4 regions of the Paenibacillus sp. PsM32 genome follow, and region 4 is predicted to be linked to each of the others. Evidence: riboswitches for the same ligand, from Rfam matches in the RefSeq annotation. Region 4 holds a riboswitch; each other region holds the start of a gene.
The links. A riboswitch is a leader RNA that binds a small molecule or an ion and turns the genes downstream of it on or off. The one in region 4 is predicted to bind thiamine pyrophosphate.
Positions count from the first base shown of each region.

Region 1: another riboswitch for thiamine pyrophosphate. It lies ahead of QCD85_RS14170 (ABC transporter substrate-binding protein); the one in region 4 lies ahead of QCD85_RS06580 (thiamine phosphate synthase).
Region 2: another riboswitch for thiamine pyrophosphate. It lies ahead of tenA (thiaminase II); the one in region 4 lies ahead of QCD85_RS06580 (thiamine phosphate synthase).
Region 3: another riboswitch for thiamine pyrophosphate. It lies ahead of thiM (hydroxyethylthiazole kinase); the one in region 4 lies ahead of QCD85_RS06580 (thiamine phosphate synthase).

Region 1 is NZ_JARUWY010000006.1:278,512-281,504, forward strand. Features, by position in the region: gene QCD85_RS14170 (ABC transporter substrate-binding protein) at 1-859, opposite strand, end outside; TPP riboswitch at 977-1,088, opposite strand; gene QCD85_RS14175 (pyridoxamine 5'-phosphate oxidase family protein) at 1,329-1,745, shown strand; gene QCD85_RS14180 (aspartyl-phosphate phosphatase Spo0E family protein) at 2,040-2,216, shown strand; gene QCD85_RS14185 (bifunctional 2',3'-cyclic-nucleotide 2'-phosphodiesterase/3'-nucleotidase) at 2,548-2,993, shown strand, end outside.
Region 2 is NZ_JARUWY010000004.1:163,808-166,800, forward strand. Features, by position in the region: gene QCD85_RS10805 (TIGR01777 family oxidoreductase) at 1-732, opposite strand, end outside; TPP riboswitch at 904-1,007, shown strand; gene tenA (thiaminase II) at 1,153-1,839, shown strand; gene QCD85_RS10815 (ECF transporter S component) at 1,857-2,453, shown strand; gene QCD85_RS10820 (ABC transporter ATP-binding protein) at 2,431-2,993, shown strand, end outside.
Region 3 is NZ_JARUWY010000001.1:1,270,763-1,273,755, forward strand. Features, by position in the region: gene thiD (bifunctional hydroxymethylpyrimidine kinase/phosphomethylpyrimidine kinase) at 1-786, opposite strand, end outside; gene thiM (hydroxyethylthiazole kinase) at 826-1,635, opposite strand; TPP riboswitch at 1,729-1,831, opposite strand; gene QCD85_RS05645 (alpha/beta hydrolase) at 2,001-2,831, opposite strand; gene QCD85_RS05650 (DUF1129 family protein) at 2,980-2,993, shown strand, end outside.
Region 4 is NZ_JARUWY010000002.1:160,888-163,880, reverse strand. Features, by position in the region: partial or broken gene QCD85_RS24000 (ATP-binding cassette domain-containing protein) at 1-469, shown strand, start outside; gene QCD85_RS23995 (ATP-binding cassette domain-containing protein) at 544-1,437, shown strand; TPP riboswitch at 1,584-1,693, shown strand; gene QCD85_RS06580 (thiamine phosphate synthase) at 1,930-2,559, shown strand; gene QCD85_RS06575 (NAD(P)/FAD-dependent oxidoreductase) at 2,568-2,993, shown strand, end outside.

The DNA of each region.
Region 1 (2,993 bases), on a different contig from region 4:
CTTTGACCAGTGCAGGATCAAGATCAGGTACTGCTTTGAGCAATATATCTGCCGATTCATCGGGATGAGCGATTGCATATTCATATCCTTTACTGGTTGCCGCCATAAATGATTTCACAAGTGCAGGATCGGTAGCGATCTGCTTCTCATTGGTTACGATAACAGGTGTATAATAATCTAATTTATCGGAATAATCTTTTACATATAACATATCTAATGGTTGTCCGCGAAGTTCTGCTTCAATTCCTGTCCATCCATAGAATATCCATGCAAAGTCGATTCCTTTTTGTACAGCTGTAAAATAATCGGCATTACCGATATTAACACTTTTGACTTTGCTAACATCGCCACCGTCGGTATCCATAATTGATTTCATAACCGCTTCTTCAACAGGAGATCCCCATGCACCGTAGGATTTGCCTTCCATATCTTTAGGGCTTTTGATTCCGCGATCTGTAGGAGCGGCAAAGCCAGATGTATTATGCTGGATAACTGCCGCAAGTGACACTAAAGGCACTCCTTGTACACGCGCTTGAGTCACACTTTCTTGATAACTGATTCCAAAAGGCACTTCACCAGAAGCGACCATCGTATCTGCTCCACCTTGACCGGGAGCAATAATTTCGACGTTTAATCCTGCTTCTTTATAATAGCCCAGTGCTTGGGCAACATATAAGCCAGTATGATTCGTATTTGGTGTCCAGTCGAGCACGACTTTTACATCTTTAAGGGCAGATGTTGATCCTGCCTGATTGGCTGTATTGCTTGTACTTGTTGCTGAACCACATGCAGTGGTGATCCACAATAAACCTACCATTAACCAAGGTAAGCTTTGACGCCACCTTTTTTGAGTTCTCATTACCGTCATCCTTCTTTCTTCTAGCTCAAATAGTCAATCCTGTAGTACTGGATAAAAGGCATAAAAAAAACGCCCCCATCGGGACGACATAGGTGCAATTATAAGCTAGCGTACAGCATATAACGACTTGTTACTTTCCTACGCTGGCATTATCCAGATCAGGTATAAGGGTCTGTATTTATCACAATACACTCTCAGCCAGTTGCAACTAGCTCCCCTGTACATATGCGGTTTTTTTACATTGTAATTATAGACCAGAGGGTATCAACTGTCCAGTAAAGAGAATGCGGTGTCATCAGCAAAAGACAGTGTATTTCGGTTCAGTCTCGCTGTCTAAGGGTATTTACATATACGGAAGTTTGTAACTAACAAAAGTTCCATTCAATATTCTTCTATACGTATCGAATAGATATACATAGACATAGATATTGAATACACCCATACGTTTATATACAGGAGGAGATTGATCATGAGTAAAACAGCTGAAGAACAAGCGATATTAACTGCATTAGAAGGTAATCCATTTTGTGCACTAGGTACAGTAGAAAATGACAAACCTAAAGTACGCTACATGGCGCTATATAACGAAGGCTTGAATATTCATCTCGCGACAAACCGCAAAACACATAAAGTCGAAGAGTTAGAAAAAAATCCGAACTGTTATGTATTGTTGGGTTATGAAAAAGGCGGCACTAATCAAGTCGTTGAAATCGAAGGCGTAAGTGCTGTATCTACAGACGACGAATTGAAAAAACGTGTCTGGAAAGAAGAATTTAAAGAATGGTTCTCCGGTCCAGAAGATCCTGATTATGTGATCCTAGATATCAAACCACAAACGATTGAATATACAGATCAAGATGGTAACAAAAAAACGTGGACTGCGTAATCTGATACAACTTTAATGGTTTAAGATAGCAGTTATCACATAAATGACTCGGAATTTGAAATTTGCGAAACAAGAGAAATGAATGCAAAATTCAAATTCCGAGTTTTTTCGTCTTTATTTTTCCATAAAAAGGATAAAATAGGTACTTGAGGAACTTGATAAGGTATACTCAAATAAGGTATAAAAAGGTATATAGAAATATTTTATAGACTAACCTGTAAAATGACGATGATGGAATAAAATGAAAGTCTCATTGATAGCAAGATATAAGGAAATATACTGGAGGTGGTTTCCTTGAACTTAAAACAAATAGAACAACAGATTGAGCAGGAACGCCGCATATTGAACCAGATGGCAGAAGAACATGGGATGCGCGATTATCGCGTGTTAGACCAATCAGAACAATTAGATCGAATTTTAGATATGTATTTTCAATATAAAGATCGAAATACTAATTTTTTAACTCCTTAATCTCAATGAGTTATTATTTATGAAAAGAAACATGACACAATCATGTAAATTATAGAACTTTTCGCAAAATAAATCTTATTTTCATAAAAAATAGAACTAATAACCCTTCAAATATATCAGCTGATAGTATACAATTCTATCATGCGTTTCTTTTGGTAGCCTTTTTACTATTTATCTGCCTACTCTAAATCATAATTTCCAATATGATTTTTTAAAATCAGCATGTAAAGTACATTATCACTGCTTGTTCATGCTGTTATACATATAGGGCATAGAGATAAATAGAAAAAGGTCAAGCGAATGCGAATATATTTGGGAGGGGTTTTTTATTTTGAACTTGGGAAACAAAACATTTAAAAAAGCAATTACTGTCATCGCAGCTCTGCAATTGTTTGCAGTGTCGGCAGTTCCTGCTTTTGCAGCCGAAGCCACTTCTTCTGAATCTACCGTAAAATTACGTTTGTTGGAGACAACAGATATTCATGTGAACGTAATGAACTATGATTATTATTCAGATGCAGCGACAGATCAATACGGATATGCCAAAACAGCGACATTGATCAAAAATGCGCGTGCAGAAGCCAAAAACAGTGTATTGATCGATAATGGTGATTTATTACAAGGTAATCCGCTGGGTGACTATGTAGCCAAAGTTGATCCTTTAAAAGCAGGCGAAGTTCACCCTGTCTACAAAGCGATGAACCAATTGGGTTATGATGCAGGAAATATCGGTAACCATGAATTTAACTATGGTCTGGATTTCTTGGGTAACGCTCT
Region 2 (2,993 bases), on a different contig from region 4:
CGCAGGTAGACCGCCTTTACGATGCATCACTTTGCGCATCGTTGCCATCAGTTCACGATTGGTCACCGGATTAGGAGACGTGCAGTTGAATACTCCTTCAAGCGATTCCCACTCTTGAATAAATAAAATAATCTGAAATAAATCTTCAACATGAATCCAGCTAAACATCTGCTTCCCTGACCCTTGATGACCGCCCAGCCCGAAGCGAACTAGATTTTTGAAAGGGGTCATCACACCACCACCGGGCCCTAATACGATAGCAATCCGTAGTGCGGCTTGACGGGTATGGGGAAGGCTAAAAGAGAAAAAAGCTTCTTCCCACGCTTTGGCAACATCTACCGAAAATCCGCTACCGATTTCGCCTTTGGTCTCGGTCATAGGGCGATCTTCTGCATGGCGATAAATGGTAGCTGTGCTGGAATTGATCCAAAGCGCAGGCGGATGTTCACAAGCCAGGATAGCGTTTCCAAGAATCTGGGTAGTTTCGATTCGAGAGTTCATAATTTCACGTTTATTTTGTTCGTTATAACGACAATTGACCGATTTACCCGCTAGATTAATCACCATTTCTGCTCCATCGAGAGCTTGAACAATTCCTTGATGATCATCCCATGCGATATGCGGCGATTGTCTGGAAATGATCTGCACTTCAATACCCAATGCTGCAAATCTTTTTTCCAAATACTGTCCGATAAATCCTGTGCCACCTGCCAATACCACTTTACGTGTCATCGAGATCAACTCAATTCTGTTTAGATAGTTAAATCTACGCGCAAATCCTTACTAATAATTATATTTTACACCATTTTATAACCCTATAACTGTTAAAAAAGGAAAGATTACTGAGGTTATAGCAGTTGACAGTCTGTTCAATCGTGTGTACAGTAAGATGCAAATGAATCGAATGACCACTAGGGGAGCCTTTGTGTAGGCTGAGACGGGAAGATCCCGGACCCTTGGAACCTGATCTAGTTCATACTAGCGTAGGAAAGTGGAGACTGTGCAAGGGTACCTGTACATATACGTACACCTATTCTGCCGCTCCATCACGGGGCGGCTTTTTTGCATGTATTTTTCCATATATTCCAGTAGTGGTCCTTCTTTATTAACCAAGCGTCGCTATCGATGCTTCAATCTAAGGAGGATACAGTTATGAGTTTTTCACAGGAAATTAGACAGGCCGCAGACCCTATTTTTGAAGCGATTTTTAATCATCCATTTGTACAAGGGATTGCCAAAGGTGATCTGCGTAGTGAGCAATTGATCCATTATGTAAAGCAAGATTTTGAGTATTTGAATTCTTTTATGCGTATCTATGGAACGGCGATTGCGAAATGCCCAACACGTGAAGATATGGCGATGTTTAACGAGCAGATTTCATTTGTGCTTCATAGTGAAATTCATCCTCATAATAACTTTTGCGAGGTGGCTGGCGTCAAGTATGAAGATTTGCAAGGATATGCGCTTTCTCCTTCTTCTCATCATTATATTCGTCATATGTTAACTGTGGCTCATGAAGGGGGTTTAGGCGATATTTTGGCGGTATTGTTGCCTTGCCCGTGGACGTATTGGGAGATTGGTGTGAAATTATTGGATGAAGTGAAGCCTGATGCCTCCCATCCTTTTTATGATTGGATTAACTTCTATGGCAATCGTACCGATACGATTACTCATCAATTCTGTGCTCGGTTGGATGAATGGGCAGAGCAGACGACACCTGCACATCGGGCGCGTATGAAAGAGCATTTTCTTCTAAGTTGTCAGTTTGAATATATGTTCTGGGATATGGCGTACACTCTGGAAGATTGGCCTGTGCCGATGGAGGTTGCACGCGTATGAGTTCCTCATCGATCTCTATGACATGGAAAATGAAAGAAGTGGTGTTGACTGTTATTCTGGCGGTGGCTTGTGGCGTTATTTATCTAGGATGGTCCACATTATGGATACCGATCTCTGCATTAGTGGGGCCTGTAGGTGCAGGATTTATGTTCGGTATCTGGATTATTGCAAGTCCGATTGTAGCTTATATTATTCGTAAGCCAGGGGCGGCATTGATCGCTGAAGTAGCGGCTGCGGCTGTAGAGCTGTTAACAGGTAGTCATTTTGGATTGTCTGCTTTATTGATCGGTGTTTTTCAAGGGATTGGAGCAGAGATTGCTTTTGCTCTATTTGGCTACAAACGTTATAACTTGATGACGTTAATGTTATCAGGAGCGCTGGCGGCAGTAGGTGGAGTATTGTATAACGTTATCGCTAATGGATTCGGCTATTACACCACACAAGTATTGCTGACTACTCTAGTTATTCAAGTGATCAGTGGAATGATTTTAGGTGGATGGTTAGCCAAAATTATTGTAGAAGCTTTGTGCAAAACAGGGGTACTGGATCAATACGAAATTATGAAAGTACGGCGGAAGAAGGGAAATGCGAATGGAATCGCTTCTAGGGTGTAAAGATCTGTCAGTACGTTTTTATCAGCGAGAAGAAAATGTATTAACAGATATTCATTTATCGATTTCACGTGGAGAAAAAGTATTGATTCTCGGGCCAAGTGGTAGTGGCAAGTCGACGCTATTGTCTGCATTGTCCGGTATTATTCCTGAACATGTAGAAGCTGAAGTGGAAGGCGAGATTCAGTTAGCTCCTCAATGTGGCGTGATGTTTCAAGACCCGGATTCGCAGTTCTGTATGCTTCATGTGGATGAAGAGATTGCTTTTAGCTTGGAAAATCGCTCTATTCCGCGTGCTCAGATGGACACTATGATAGATACAGTGATGAAGCAAGTCGGTCTGAATATAGATCGTCATACTGCTATTGAGACACTATCTGGAGGTATGAAGCAACGGCTAGCGCTAGCGTGTCTGTTAGCGCTTGAACCGGAAGTTCTTTTTTTCGATGAACCGACAGCGCAACTTGATCCGATCAGTCGCAAAGAAATCTTTCAATTGCTACATGGCTTAGCTGATCAGTACGGGCAGACGATGGTATTTGT
Region 3 (2,993 bases), on a different contig from region 4:
ATAAGCAAAATGATTGGTAGGCCCATGACCGGAACCGATACCCAATCCATCTTCAATCGCTGCTTGAATAAATTGCTTCGCGGTATGTACAGCTTCATAAATAGTTTTGCCTTTAGCAAGTTCTGCTGTTAATGCCGCTGAAAAAGTACATCCTGTGCCATGAGTATGAGGCGTATCAATCCGCTGACTTTCCAAATAATCAAATTGCTTTCCATCGTATAACAGATCGATTACAGTAGACGTCGATGTATCGTGTCCACCTTTGATCACTACATATGTTACTCCCATTTCTACAAACTGCTTGGCGGCTTGTTCGCGCTGCTGTAGATTGGTAATCGATAGACCTGTTAATAACTCAGCTTCTGGCAAATTAGGCGTGATAATCTCTGCCAGCGGAATCAGATCAGAGATCAGCGCTTGCAACGCTTCTTGTTGTAACAGCACAGAACCTCCTTTAGCGACCATCACCGGATCAATCACTAGATGTTGCCATTGATACTGTTTTACTTTTGCTGCGACATAACGAATAATCTCTGCACTAAATAACATCCCTGTTTTGACAGCGTGGGGTTGTAGATCCGTTCCGATCGAATCCAATTGCTGTACAACACCTTCAATCTGAACCGGATAGACACCTTGTACCCCTGTCGTATTCTGCGCTGTGATAGCGGTAATAACAGACATGCCATAGACACCGAGTTCTTGAAATGTTTTGAGATCGGCCTGAATGCCTGCGCCTCCTCCACTATCTGAACCTGCAATCGTCAATGCTTGATACACGTTCATCTTGTCTCGCTCCTTTATCATATGAATGTATGTTCAATATTAAGCTTTGGATGAAGTGATCTGGGCTCGTGCAGTTACGATCTCCGGGGTGACTAGAGACAATTGATTGATAAATTGCATCTGAAAACTGCCTGTGCCTTGCCCTGCTGTCTGTTCATAGGCAATCTCTGCGGCTATACCGTAAAATGCTAAAGCTTCTGTTACGGCTTCCAGACGTTCTTGAGCTTGTGCAGGATCAGCGACTGCGATAAATGCACCGACTACGGCACTCAGTAGACAACCGCCGCCTGTCACTTGTGTTAATATCTGATGACTGTTAGCAATGGTATAGGTGTTCTGTCCATCGGTTACGACGTCTTTTTCACCGGTGATGGCTACAATGCACTTTAATTTTTGAGCAGCCTGCTCTGCGATCTGGATCATATTGCCTTCGCCTGCTCCTGCATCGACACCTTTGATCTGCCATGATTCGCCGATCACATTAGCCACTTCAGCCACATTGCCACGTAACACATCCACTTGAACATGTTCGATAATTTGCAAAGCCGATTGTGTACGATACGGGGTAGCTCCTGCTCCTACCGGATCAAATACAACAGGCACACCTGATTCATTCGCTGCACGTCCTGCACGTTGAATCGATTCGACGGTGTATGGATCAAGCGTACCGATATTAAGCACAACTGCATTCGCTATAGCTGCCACATCGGCTACTTCTTCATGCGCATATGCCATAAAAGGAAAAGCTCCCAGCGCCAGCAATCCGTTCGCTGTAAAATTAGTCACGACCATATTGGTAATATTGTGAATCAGTGGATGTTGCGCCCGTACTTTGGCTAGAAAAGTCATTGATATTGCCTCCTATAACGTAATAAAGACCCATCCATCTCCAGAAGAGACAAATGGGTCAAACATTCATTCAGGTATATCACAACATGAGTGAAAATTCAGCCTCCACTTCCCTCCGCTAGTATAATCCAGATCAGGTTCCAAGGGTCCGAAATTGAATTTTCGTCTCAGCCAACAGGCTCCCCTAGTGAAATCAGTAACTATTCGATTGTTCTTTCTTACCATACCACTGGTGAATGATCTGGTAAAGGATTACACTAGAAGAAATCGCGCTTATATTGCCAAGCGCTTAATGTAAGATATTTTGCTATGCAAAAATCATGGTTGATTACACTAGAAGAAATCGCGTTTATATTGCCAAACGCTTAAATCATCCAGTGTTGCCAATCGGTCTGAGCGACTTTGCGTTCGGTGAGCCATTGACGGGTTTTGTCCAGCAGTTCCCGGCGGTGGGTTCCATTGGAATACGTGTGATCTGCTTGGAAAATAATTTCTTTATCACAACGTCCTTCTGAACGTGTCCAGAATACTTTTTGATACAAAAAGGCATAATCTACTGGAATCACATCATCCCCTGTACCATGAATCACCAGCACATCGCCACCAAATTGCTTGGCTTCTTGAAACGGTTGGAAATTGCCTAACGAATCAAAGTATACAGGTGTAAACGAGTAACCTAAATGATCGGCTTGTCCTTCGATCACAGCTTGATCGTATTTGTCCCGACCGGTTAATTTGATAATATCGTTAAATGGATGTCCTACTGCTGACCAGAGGACTAGACTTTTGACACGATGATCACGTACAGAAGTAAGAATAGCTACAGCACCACCCAGACTATGACCGATCAATGTGACGCGGGTAGGATCAATGTCACTGCAATTCATTGCATAATCCAGTACAGTACGAGTCTGAGCGACCATTGATTCAAGTCCTTCTTTGCCATAGTCGCCGCCACTTTCACCGCAACCTGCATAATCAAAGCGAACCACCATATAACCGTCAGCCGCCAATTCACGGGCTGTACTAACAAATAGGCGATCCACTCCAATACGGCTGCCAACAAAACCATGGCAGATCACAATTAGCGGTGTACGGCTTTTGCCTCGTCCTGCTGATTGTGGTTCCTGTTCAGGATAATGAATACTAGCTGTCAGATCCAAGTCGTGATGTCGAATGACGATATTGCGTTCCATGATGATTCCTCCTCTTAAATAAACAATTCCGATCAGTTTAATATGCTTTAATCTTGAAACCATATTATCATTAACGCTAGATCATTGTCAACGCAAGGAAAGTATGGCAAAATAGTAGCTTCGAACAACGAGAATGGAGGAATGAATAATGAGCTCAATACG
Region 4 (2,993 bases):
GGCAAATCAACATTGATGAATATTATGACAGGTAAACTGTTGAAAGATAGCGGTAAAGTCGAATGGGCTCCGCGTGTACGTTATGGTTATTTAGATCAGCATACCAAGTTAACAGAAGGAAAAACAGTACGTGATGTACTGAAAGATGCTTTTCTTCCGTTGCTAGAATTAGAGCAGGAGTTAAATGAAGTCACCAATCAGATGGCTGAAGCATCCCCGGAACAATTGGAAGTATTGTTAGAACGAATGGGTGATATTCAAGAGCAACTGGAAATAGGAGACTTTTATCTATTAGATACCAAAGTTGAAGATATGGCTTACGGTCTTGGACTCAATGTTATTGGACTTGATAAAGACGTAACAGCTTTGAGCGGGGGTCAGCGTACCAAAGTACTGCTTGCCAAGCTATTACTGGAAAAGCCTAATGTTTTGTTGCTGGATGAGCCTACCAACTATTTGGATGTAGAGCATATTCAATGGCTAACTCGTTATCTACAAGAATATCCACATGCTTTCGTATTGATCTCACATGATACAGATTTTATGAATCAAGTCGTGAATGTAATTTATCATTTGGAATTTGCCAAATTAAATCGTTATACAGCTGATTATAATAAGTTTTTAGAAATGGCTGATATTCAAAAGCATCAACATATCGAAGCCTTTGAAAAACAGCAAGATTTTATCAAAAAACAAGAAGAATTTATTCAAAAAAATAAAGCGCGTGCATCTACATCCGGTCGTGCAAAAAGTCGTGAAAAGCAATTAAATCGTATCGAACGTATCGACAAACCAGAAGAATTTGCTAAGCCAACATTTAATTTCAAAGAAGCTCGTGCAAGTAGTAAAACAGTCTTTGAAGGTAAAGACTTTGAGATTGGATATACACATGCTTTATTGCCTAAAATGACAATGAATATTGAACGTGGTGAAAAAATTGCGATTGTTGGTTGTAACGGTGTAGGTAAATCAACATTGCTCAAAACTATTCTAGGTAAACTTCAACCGGTTAGTGGTAAAACTTATCTTGGCGATTATTTGCATTCTGCTTATTTTGAGCAGGAAGTACGTCCAGACCAATTGACACCGATAGATGAAGTATGGAATGAATTTTCACATTTAAGTCAAAATGAAGTACGTGGTCATCTGGCACGTTGTGGTCTGAAAAATGAGCACATCACTCGTCCTATGCGTATGTTAAGTGGTGGAGAGCAAGCGAAAGTTCGTTTGTGCAAACTATTACTGCGTGAAAGCAACTGGGTATTATTCGATGAACCGACCAATCACTTGGATGTTCATGCTAAAAATGAATTAAAACGCGCTTTAAAAGCATATAAAGGCACAGTATTGCTTGTTTCTCACGAACCTGAATTTTATGAAGATTGGGTTACTAAAATTTGGGATGTTGAGCAGTGGTCTGAAGCTAAAGCGAAATAAAAGATTTTCCATCTTTTTAAGATGTCGTAGCTAGTTGTACTCATTTGTTTTTAGAATGAACTGTGAAAAATGACTTTATAAAGAGTCTGAGAATCATTTGCTTTATTGAATAGTCTTTGCTAAGATGAATAACAAATTGAATAGCTTGAATGCACTAGGGGGGCCGCTTGAGGCTGAGATGAAAGCAGATATTGCTTTCGGACCCTTTGTACCTGATCTGGATCATACCAGCGTAGGGAAGTGGTAGCAGAGTTTCGGAAATGTTAGATCATATTAACGATAAAGTCTTTTACTGTATAGAATAGTAATTATTTTATACAGAGGAGCTTATGATGATCTAAAATATGGTTTCCGTTATTTTAAAATAATCTTGTTTGCTCTCAGACAAGGCTCATTATTTTCTAGGTCTATACTAGCCACTTCTTGAATAATAAGAAGTGGCTTTTTTGCGTTTGCTTATACACTTTTGAGGAAAGGAGGGCATATACCGATATGGAACTTCATGCAATCAGTACAGGTCAACAATCGATCTACCAGTTTGTAAAGGTAGCTTCACAGATACATCCGTGGACAACCGCTATTCATATTCGTGAAAAAAAGTGGTCTGATTCTCAGATTATTAATGCTGTCCAGCAGCTCATGCATACAGGAGTACCACTATCCAAAATAAGGATCAATAGTCGACCTCAATTAGCAGCGGATTTAAAAATAGGGGGTGTGCATTTAAGTGAACATATGTCTTATGTAAATGCAGATGATCCTCCTTCACTATGGAAAGTCGGGCGATCTGTTCACAGTATAGAGCAAGCATTACAAGCTCAAAGTGAAGGGATAGATTATCTTTTTTACGGTCATATTTATTCGACTAACTCTAAACCTGATCTGATTCCACAAGGATTGGATCAATTGGAAAAGCTTTGTCATGCGGTATCTCTACCTGTTATTGCAATAGGTGGTATTCAGCCATCACACTGCCAAGACATTCATCAAGCAGGCGCTAGAGGAGTAGCTGTAATGTCTGGTATTTTTGAAGCAGAACATCCTCAGCATGCCTGTCAGTTGTATAGCCAAAGTATTCAATATATGACTTCTACGCATCTACAATCATTAGGAAAGAAGTGAATCGGCTTATGGTTCATCTATCTAATCTCAAAGCTAATCATTATGACGTAATCGTTGTAGGTGCTGGAGTGATCGGTGCTGCTATTGCTTATGAACTGGCACAGCAAGGAGTCAAAGTAGCTTTGCTTGAAAAAAATCAACCAGCTTCTGGCGCATCAGGTGCAGCAGGAGGGATGTTAGCTGCTCATTCTGAACATTTTGCTCATCCAGAATTGTACCAATTGGCATTATACAGTCAATCGCTATATAGCAAGCTTGCGACTGATCTATTGGAGAAAACTGGGATTGATATTGGACTACGAACAGAAGGATTTTTGCTACCACTGACCAAGCAAGAATTACAGTTAAGACATAAAGACCCACTTCAAGCAGATCAAAGGTATGACAAGACATTTGATGCAAATTTATTTCCTTTACCAAATAAAAGTCATACT